2 regions of the Enterocloster sp. HCN-30185 genome follow, and region 2 is predicted to be linked to the other one. Evidence: a T-box and tRNA genes for the amino acid it is inferred to sense, from the RefSeq annotation. Region 2 holds a T-box; the other holds one or more tRNA genes.
What was found. A T-box is a leader RNA that pairs with one kind of tRNA and senses whether it is charged. The one in region 2 lies ahead of leuS (leucine--tRNA ligase), so its partner is inferred to be a tRNA-Leu.
Positions count from the first base shown of each region.

Region 1: it has a tRNA-Leu gene. The T-box ahead of leuS (leucine--tRNA ligase) is inferred to sense a tRNA for this amino acid. The anticodon was not compared.

Region 1 is NZ_JBBKBT010000014.1:44,195-48,744, forward strand. It holds gene WKT10_RS13170 (glycoside hydrolase family 13 protein) at 1-1,191, shown strand, start outside; gene WKT10_RS13175 (hypothetical protein) at 1,675-2,013, shown strand; tRNA gene WKT10_RS13180 (tRNA-Leu) at 2,183-2,268, opposite strand; tRNA gene WKT10_RS13185 (tRNA-Tyr) at 2,361-2,442, opposite strand; gene WKT10_RS13190 (YitT family protein) at 2,516-3,370, opposite strand; gene WKT10_RS13195 (DHH family phosphoesterase) at 3,604-4,550, shown strand, end outside.
Region 2 is NZ_JBBKBT010000011.1:24,279-28,828, forward strand. It holds gene WKT10_RS11730 (citrate synthase) at 1-1,065, shown strand, start outside; gene WKT10_RS11735 (isocitrate/isopropylmalate dehydrogenase family protein) at 1,069-2,070, shown strand; T-box leader at 2,153-2,389, shown strand; gene leuS (leucine--tRNA ligase) at 2,471-4,550, shown strand, end outside.

The DNA.
Region 1 (4,550 bases), on a different contig from region 2:
CCGGGAGCATATCTTACCAAGGACAGTCCGTACCACAGCTTTTTCCAGTTTCACGACGACAGTGATGAAGCATGGCCAAGAAACAGGACGTACGACGGCTGGTGGGGTCATGATACGCTGCCTAAGCTTAATTATGAGGGTTCTGAAAAGCTGGTAAAATACATTTTAAATGTGGCAAAAAAATGGATTTCCCCGCCTTACAGCGTAGACGGCTGGCGTCTGGATGTGGCGGCTGACCTGGGGCATACGGCAGAGTATAACCATACGTTCTGGCAGATGTTTCGAAAGGCTGTAAAGGAAGTAAATCCGGAGGTTCTGATCCTGGCAGAGCACTATGGCGATCCCGCCAGCTGGCTTCAGGGGGATCAGTGGGATTCCATTATGAATTATGATGCGTTTATGGAGCCCGTGACCTGGTTTTTGACAGGGATGGAGAAGCACAGCGACGGTTATAACGGCGCTCTTTACGGCGATGGAGAGGCGTTTTTCGGAGCAATGAATTACCACATGAGCCGGATGCAGACAAATACGATTTTCACGGCCATGAACCAGCTTTCCAACCACGACCATTCCCGCTTTCTTACCCGGACGAACCAGATTGTAGGACGTTTGGGGAATATGGGGCCGGAGCGTGCCTCGGAGCATGTGAAAAAGCCGGTTCTCAGGGAGGCTGTAGTCATCCAGATGACCTGGCCCGGAGCTCCGACTCTGTATTACGGTGATGAAGCGGGCGTCTGCGGATGGACAGACCCTGACAGCAGAAGAACCTATCCCTGGGGGAAGGAGGATCTGGAACTGATTGAATTTCACCGGTATATGACTGGAATCCACAAGCGGATTCCGGCGCTGCGCAAAGGCGCGCTAAAACCTCTTTTTGCAGGACGGCATCAGATCGCCTACGGAAGAATGAGCGGGGATCACCAGACCATTACCGTGATATCCAACCGCCCGGAACCGGCTGTGATGGAGATCCCTGTATGGCAGCTGGGGATTACGGATGATATGATTCTTGGAAGGCCGATTTTGACCTTTGAGAATGGGTATAATGCAGGAATCGTGTTTTACCGTGTGGAAAATGGGATGTTGAAAGTTATCATGCCGCCATATGGTGGCGCTGTCTTCGTGTCCCGGCCAGAGGCGTTTTATCCGGTGATCGAGTCGCGGTTTGTGGGTGGGGAGGAAGTGCTTTGAAGCTGGATCAGGTTGTATCTGAGGTAAAGGAATCAGAAGAATGGGAGGGCGTAAAAATGAGCATTTTATCGGTCGGAATTGAGAAGGGAAATGCAGAAGGTATGATATAGGCCCAATTTCGGAAACTTTGGAAAAGCGAATCCGCAGCGAAACGGATCTGGAGACGCTGGGGGTATGGCTTAAAAAGGCTGCCAGGGCCTCTACAGTAGAGGAGTTTGAGCAGGAAATTGCATAAAATATTTCAAAGGGTATTGCAAACGGAAACATTGAGTTTGCAGTACCCTTTTTTAAAAAATAATCGTTCGTGATGGAAGAAAAACAATATTCATATCAAAAAATTATCCTTCTAATGCCCATATCTGGATAAAAATGCCGCTTTTCCCTGATTTTTTTGATAGATTTGTCCTGAATTTCCCTGATTTTTGAGAGTAAATATGTTGGCACATAACTTGCTTAAAGGCCATTCAGGCAGATGGGAATGGTGTGGATTTGGTTGGCAGCTGCGGAACCGGCCATGCGGTGATCCGCAGCATTACGTTTGATGTAGAGGAAGCCCTGGTGGAGGCTGAGGTAGTGCTTGTCTCTGCTATGGCAAAACGCCACGAGGCCATTACGGACTGGATTGCACCTCATCTGAAGGATGGGCAGATTGTATGCTTCTCAGCAGGAAACTGTGCTTTCATTACTCTGAAAAAGAAATTGGGAGACAAAAAGGTGATTGTGGGCCAGATGCAGGGAAATATCGGCCCCTGCCGTCGGGTATCCCCTACAAAGGAAATAAAGGGAAATCCCCATACCCTTCTTCCTCCGTCTTATGACTGAGATTCGGAATATCTGCGTATCACAGGAACGCCCAGAAAGGTTTCTGAATAAACGGATATAAAAAGAAAAAGCGCTGAAGGAACGAATCTGCGTTCCGGCAGCACTTTTGTTTCTGCTAAATATACAGCAAAAAACCTCTGTTTCAAAAGAAACAGAGGTTAAAATCAAATGCCGCAGACCGGAATCGAACCGGTACGGGTATCACTACCCACGGGATTTTAAGTCCCGGGCGTCTGCCAGTTCCGCCACTGCGGCATTCCATATAGGAGTATATGCATACTTGGCCTGAAAACAAGAGCCTTTACATGCAAAGCACTGATGCTCTTAAGCTTACTCTGGTATGCAACTGGGCGAAGGTGGATTCGAACCACCGAAGGCAGTGCCAGCAGATTTACAGTCTGTCCCCTTTGGCCACTCGGGAATTCGCCCATGCTTTGTTTGATAAGCAGTGATAATAATATCACATGAGCGGGGAAAAATCAAGAGGGGGAATGAAATTATTTTATAAAATTTGGCGGGGTTTCGGCCGGTAGATTACTTCGCTGACCGTGTAAACTGTGACAAAGGCGGAAGGGTCTGTTTTTAAAAGATACGACATCAAAAGGGCGTATTCATTTTTATCCACGATGGTAATGATCTCTGTTTTAGGCTGACCGTCATAGGCGCCCCGGCCTTCATAGATGGTAGCGCCGCTGTGAAGGCGGTTCAGGATAAAACTGCGTATTTCAGCTTCTTTTTCAGAGATGATGCAGACTCGTTTTTTCAGATTCAGGCCGAATATGAAGTGGTCCAGTACAAGCCCGTTTAAATAGGTGCCTAAAAGGCTTAAAACGACCAACTTTTTATCATAAAACAGGATAGAGGACAGGGCCACGCACATACCGGGAAGCGCCATGGCTTTTCCCATATCCATGCGGAAATATTTGTTTAACAGCTTTGCCACAATATCCAGTCCCCCGGAGGAGGCATTTTCCCGGAATAAAATTGCAAGTCCGATGCTTACAACAAAGATATAGCAGACCATATCCAGAAAGGGATCGCCGTTAATGGATGAAAAATCGGGGAACCATATTTCAAATATCCTTAAAAATAATGGAAGCAGAAGAGAGGTGTAAACCGTTTTTGCGCCAAATTCCTTTCCGATCAGGAGAAAGCCAATTATCAGCAAAAGCCCGTTAAGGATAAAAGTAATGATGGAGATATGGAGAGGGATGATATTGCCGAGGATCATAGCCAGACCGGATATGCTTCCTACAGACACCTGACTGGGGATCAGAAAGAAGAACACGGCGGCTGAAACAATGAGGGTGGCAAAGGTTATTACTATAAATTCTTTCATAAAGTCTGATTTTTTCATATGAATACTCCTGTATTAAAGATATTCTCTGCTGTCATTCCTACTATATTCGATTCTTTTTTGCGTGTAAACCGTTTTTTGTGCGTATCTTTTATTTTGCCTTACGGTTTGGAAAAGGCTTATGAAAGCTCCTGCGTTTCAAAATCCGTTTTCCAATGGACGAATCCGGGCAGATATGGTATACTCTATAAGATAGGCGTATTCCATTTTCGGGTACAAATTGGAGGAAGGATATGAAAGATAAAGGAAAGATGCGGTGGACATTTCGCGTATATCTGCAGTGGCCGCTGTATTTGACAGTCTTTATGGTCCTGCTTGCGGCAGCTGTGGGGGCGGTGTCGTTTACGGCGGGAATCATTGTTTCGGCTTTTACTCTTGTCTATATTGGAATTGCGCTGTGGCTTTACTGTTCCAGAAAAAGGGGAATCCTGGTAGGACTGATCGCATTTGCGGAAGCTTACGATCAGAGCAAGCAGGATATCCTGAAAGAAATGCTGGTTCCCTATGCAGTGACAGACCGGACGGGGCGTCTTTTGTGGATGAACCGAGAGTTTTCATTGATCTTAGGGGAAGATAAGACGGCAGCGCCTAATCTGACGGCCCTGTTTCCGGAGGTTACGAAGGAAATGCTGGCTACAGGCGGAGAGACAGTGAGCATACACAGCTCATATTTGGAGAGAAATTACCGGGTAGACCTGCGGGAGCTGGCGATTGCTTCCTTGTCTCAGGCCGTGGCTGATAATGGTCTGGAAACGGGAGAAGGCGGCATTACGGCTGTCTATCTCATGGATGAGACCCAGACGTTAAAATACAAACAGCAGGTCAATGATCAGAAACTGGTAGCAGGACTGATCTATCTGGATAATTACGAAGAAGCGCTTGAAAGCGTGGAAGAAGTGCGGCGATCCCTGCTTACGGCTCTGATCGACCGTAAGATCAGCAAGTATATTGCTTCCATGAACGGCATTGTAAAAAAGATTGAAAAGGATAAATATTTCTTTGCAATCTGCCAGCAGCACATGGCTAAGATGCAGGAGTCCCGTTTCCCCATTCTGGAAGATGTAAAGACTGTTAATATCGGAAATGAGATGGCCGTGACCTTAAGTATCGGTATCGGCATGAACGGTGAAAGTTATGCTCAGAATTATGAGTATGCCAGAACCTCGATTGATATGGCTCT
Region 2 (4,550 bases):
GTATGCTTCCTTCTGCTTTTTGGGTATCTTCCAAAAAGAAAGGAGCTGGATCAGTTCTGTGCAATCTTAAGAGATTGTTATGAGATACCAGATGAATTTGTGGAAATGAACCTGCTGCGGATGCCGGGAAAGAACCTGATGAACAAGCTGCAGGATGCGGTTCTTACCCTGTATAATTATGATGACGATCCAGACAATACAGATGTATATGAAACGCTGGTAAAAGGAATCAACCTGGTGGCAAAGCTGCCGTCCATTGCCTGCTATGCCTATCAGAGTAAGGTTCATTATTATAACAGAGACAGCCTCTTTATCCATTATGCCAATCCGGAATATTCCATTGCAGAAAATTTCCTGAGTGTTCTGAGAAAAGATCAGAAGTTTACGGATAAGGAAGCCAGCCTCTTAGATACGATCCTGATGCTTCATGCGGATCATGGCGGCGGAAATAACTCTACTTTTACCAACGTGGTAATTTCCTCTACAGGGACAGATATTTATTCGACCGTATCTGCCAGCATCGGTTCTTTAAAAGGCCCCAGACACGGAGGCGCCAATATCAAGGTGGCAGAAATGATGGATGCAGTTTTGGATGAAGTCGGAGGCTATACGGCAGATGATAAAAAGCTGCGGGCTGCAGTCCATAAGCTGATGGATGGAAAGCTGTATGACGGTTCTGGTCTGGTATACGGTTTCGGCCATGCGGTTTATACGGTTTCCGATCCCCGTGCAGATATGCTCAGAGCCTGCTGTGCAGAGGTGGCTAAGGAGAAAAAGCAGATGACGGAATTTGACTTCCGCCAGAGGTTTGAAAATGCTGCCCTGGAGGTTATGAAGGAGAGAAAGGGTGTGGCTCTGCCTACCAATGTAGACTATTACAGTGGTTTTGCTTATGGAATGTTAAATATTCCCAGAGACCTGTATACACCATTATTTATGTGCAGCCGTATGGTAGGCTGGGTGGCCCACAATATCGAAAACAAGCTGTATGACGGACGGATCATGCGTCCTGCTACCAAGTATGTAGGGGACAATAAGGACTATATGCCAATGGAGGAGAGATAAGTCATGGAAATGAATACAATCACAGTATTTAAGGGAGACGGCATTGGACCGGAGATTACAGATGCAGTGCTTGCAATCCTGGATGCGGCAGGTGCAGATCTGGATTATGAGATTTTCCGTGTAGGAGCGGCAGAGTATGAGGAAAATGGTGCTCTGATACCGGAAGAAGGCTTTGCTTCCTTTGAAAAGACCCATGTGCTTTTAAAATCTCCGATCACGACTCCATTAGGAACCGGCTTCCGTTCGCTGAATGTAACGCTGCGCAAAAAATACGATCTTTACGCCAATATGCGCCCTGCAAAGTCTAACGCTGCAGTTAAGACGCCCTTTGAACATGTGGATATTGTAATGTTCAGAGAAAACACAGAGGATCTCTATGCAGGCGTGGAAGAAAAGATTGATGAGAATACGGCCCATTCCATTAAAATCATTACCAGAAAATGCAGTGAGCGCATTGTCCGATCCGCCTTTGACTATGCGGTAAAGAACAAAAGAAAAAAAGTAACCTGCGTCCATAAGGCTAATATCATGAAGCTTTCCGACGGCCTGTTCCGTGATGTTTTTTACGAGATCAGCCGGGAATATCCTGGAATTGAAGCAGAGGATAAGATCGTTGATAATGTAGCCATGCAGCTGGTAATGCATCCGGAAACCTTTGACGTAATAGTGACAGAAAATCTGTATGGAGATATTCTGTCGGATCTTACCAGCGGGCTCATCGGCGGACTGGGTCTTCTGCCCTCCAGCAATATGGGAACGGACTTTGCCATGTTTGAGGCAGTTCACGGCAGCGCCCCCGATATCGCAGGAAAGGGAATTGCCAATCCCACTGCATTTTTGTGGTCCGCCTGCATGATGTTAGAGCATCTGGGAAAGCAGGAGATTTCTGCAAAAATCCGAAGAGCAGTGGATGAGGTATTAAAGGATGGAACGATTCTAACGCCGGATCTGGGCGGATGCGCTGGAACGGAAGCATATACAAAGGCAATTATCGAACGCCTGTAAGTTTTTGGCGGTATAAACAGCCACGGCTTTTTTTGACAGTATATTGACAGCCATTGTCAAATGTGTTAAATTAAGATTCAGTATAAATGCATTGACAGGAAGTAGTACGTATTTATTTTGTCTCACAGAGAGCCGGTAGAGGCTGAGAGCCGGCGGCAGGAGGATACTGAACTGGTCCTGGAGCAGCTTTTCTGAAGGGCATTTGCCAGTCTGAGTAGGAAAAGCCGGAGTGCCCACCGTTACAGGGGCAGATGAGTGCGCATGGGCTTACCATGCGAATCAGAGTGGTACCGCGTGGAACTATGACCGCGTCTCTTGAAGCAATTTAAGAGATGCGGTTTTTTGTTTTACAGGAAAGTGTGTCCAGCTCTGAGCACTAATATTAACGGAGGAATGAATTATGGCATCACAGTACAATCACAGCGCCATTGAAAAGAAGTGGCGTGAGAACTGGGAAAAAAATCCGATCAATGTAAATGACGGAACGAAAGAAAAATACTACTGCCTGGATATGTTCCCGTATCCATCTGGAAGCGGCCTTCATGTAGGTCACTGGAGAGGCTATGTAATCTCTGATGTATGGAGCCGGTATCAGCTGTTAAGAGGCAAATATGTGATCCATCCTATGGGATGGGATGCATTTGGACTTCCGGCAGAAAATTATGCCATCAAGATGGGCGTTCATCCTGCAAAGTCCACAGAGGCCAACATTACCAATATCAAGCGCCAGATCAAGCAGATTGCTGCAATCTATGACTGGGATATGGAAGTAAATACCACAGATCCTGAGTTTTACAAGTGGACGCAGTGGATCTTTGTGCAGATGTTTAAAAAGGGACTTGCCTATGAGAAGGAATTCCCTATCAACTGGTGCCCTTCCTGTAAGACCGGCCTTGCAAACGAAGAGGTGGTAAACGGCTGCTGCGAGCGATGCGGAACCTCTGTTACAAAGAAGAACCTCCGTCAGTGGATGTTAAAGATCACGGCCTACGCAGAGCGCCTGTTAAATGATCTTGACAAATTAGACTGGCCGGAAAAGGTTAAGAAGATGCAGGCGGACTGGATCGGCAAATCCTACGGCGCCGAGGTGGAATTCCCCATTGACGGCAGAGAGGAAAAGATCACCGTTTATACTACAAGACCTGATACCCTTCACGGCGCAACCTTTATGGTTCTGGCTCCGGAGCACAAGCTGGCAAAGAGCCTGGCTACCGATGAGACAAGAGAAGCCGTTGAAAAATATATTTTCGATTCCTCCATGCGTTCCAACGTAGACCGTATGCAGGCAAAGGAAAAGACCGGCGTTTTTACAGGCAGCTATGCCATCAACCCCTTAAATGGAGCAAAGACGCCAATCTGGCTGTCCGATTATGTACTGGCTGATTACGGCACAGGTGCCATCATGTGTGTACCTGCCCATGATGACAGAGACTTTGAATTTGCTAAGAAATTCGGCCTTCCTATCGTTCAGGTAATCGCAAAGGACGGCAAGGAAATTGAAAATATGACTGAAGCCTATACAGAGGCAAGTGGAACCATGATCAATTCCGGCGAATGGAACGGCATGGAGTCCTCTGTTCTGAAAAAAGAAGCTCCTCAGATGATCGAGGAAAAGGGCTTTGGACGCAAGACAGTCAACTACAAGCTGCGCGACTGGGTATTCTCCCGTCAGAGATACTGGGGCGAGCCCATTCCGATCATCCACTGTCCAAAGTGCGGCTGCGTGCCTGTTCCGGAGGATCAGCTTCCGCTGCGTCTGCCTGAGGTAGAGAGCTATCAGCCTACCGGTACCGGTGAATCTCCTCTGGCTGCCATTGACGAGTGGGTCAATACCACCTGTCCGGTCTGCGGAGCTGCTGCAAAGAGAGAGACCAATACCATGCCTCAGTGGGCCGGTTCCTCCTGGTACTTCCTGCGCTATGTGGACAGCCACAACAGTGAGGCCCTTGTTTCCAGAGAAAAGGCAGATAAGTACCTTCCTGTAGATATGTATATCGGTGGCGTAGAGCATGCGGTGCTTCACCTTCTGTATTCCCGTTTCTACACCAAATTCCTTTGCGATATCGGTGTTGTCGATTTTGATGAGCCCTTTAAGAAGCTCTTTAACCAGGGTATGATCACCGGAAAGAACGGCATCAAGATGAGCAAGTCCAAGGGAAATGTCGTTTCCCCGGATGACCTGGTAAGAGATTACGGCTGTGATTCCCTGCGTCTGTACGAGCTGTTCGTAGGACCGCCGGAGCTGGATGCAGAGTGGGATGACCGAGGGATCGAGGGCGTTTCCCGTTTCTTAAATCGCTTCTGGAACCTGGTCATGGACAGCAAGGATAAGGATATCCAGCCGACAAAGGAAATGATCAAGCTCCGCCATAAGCTGGTATATGATATTGAGCAGAGATTCAACCAGTTCAGCTTAAATACCGTTATTTCCGGCTTTATGGAGTACAACAACAAGTTTATCGAGCTGGCAAAGAAGGAAG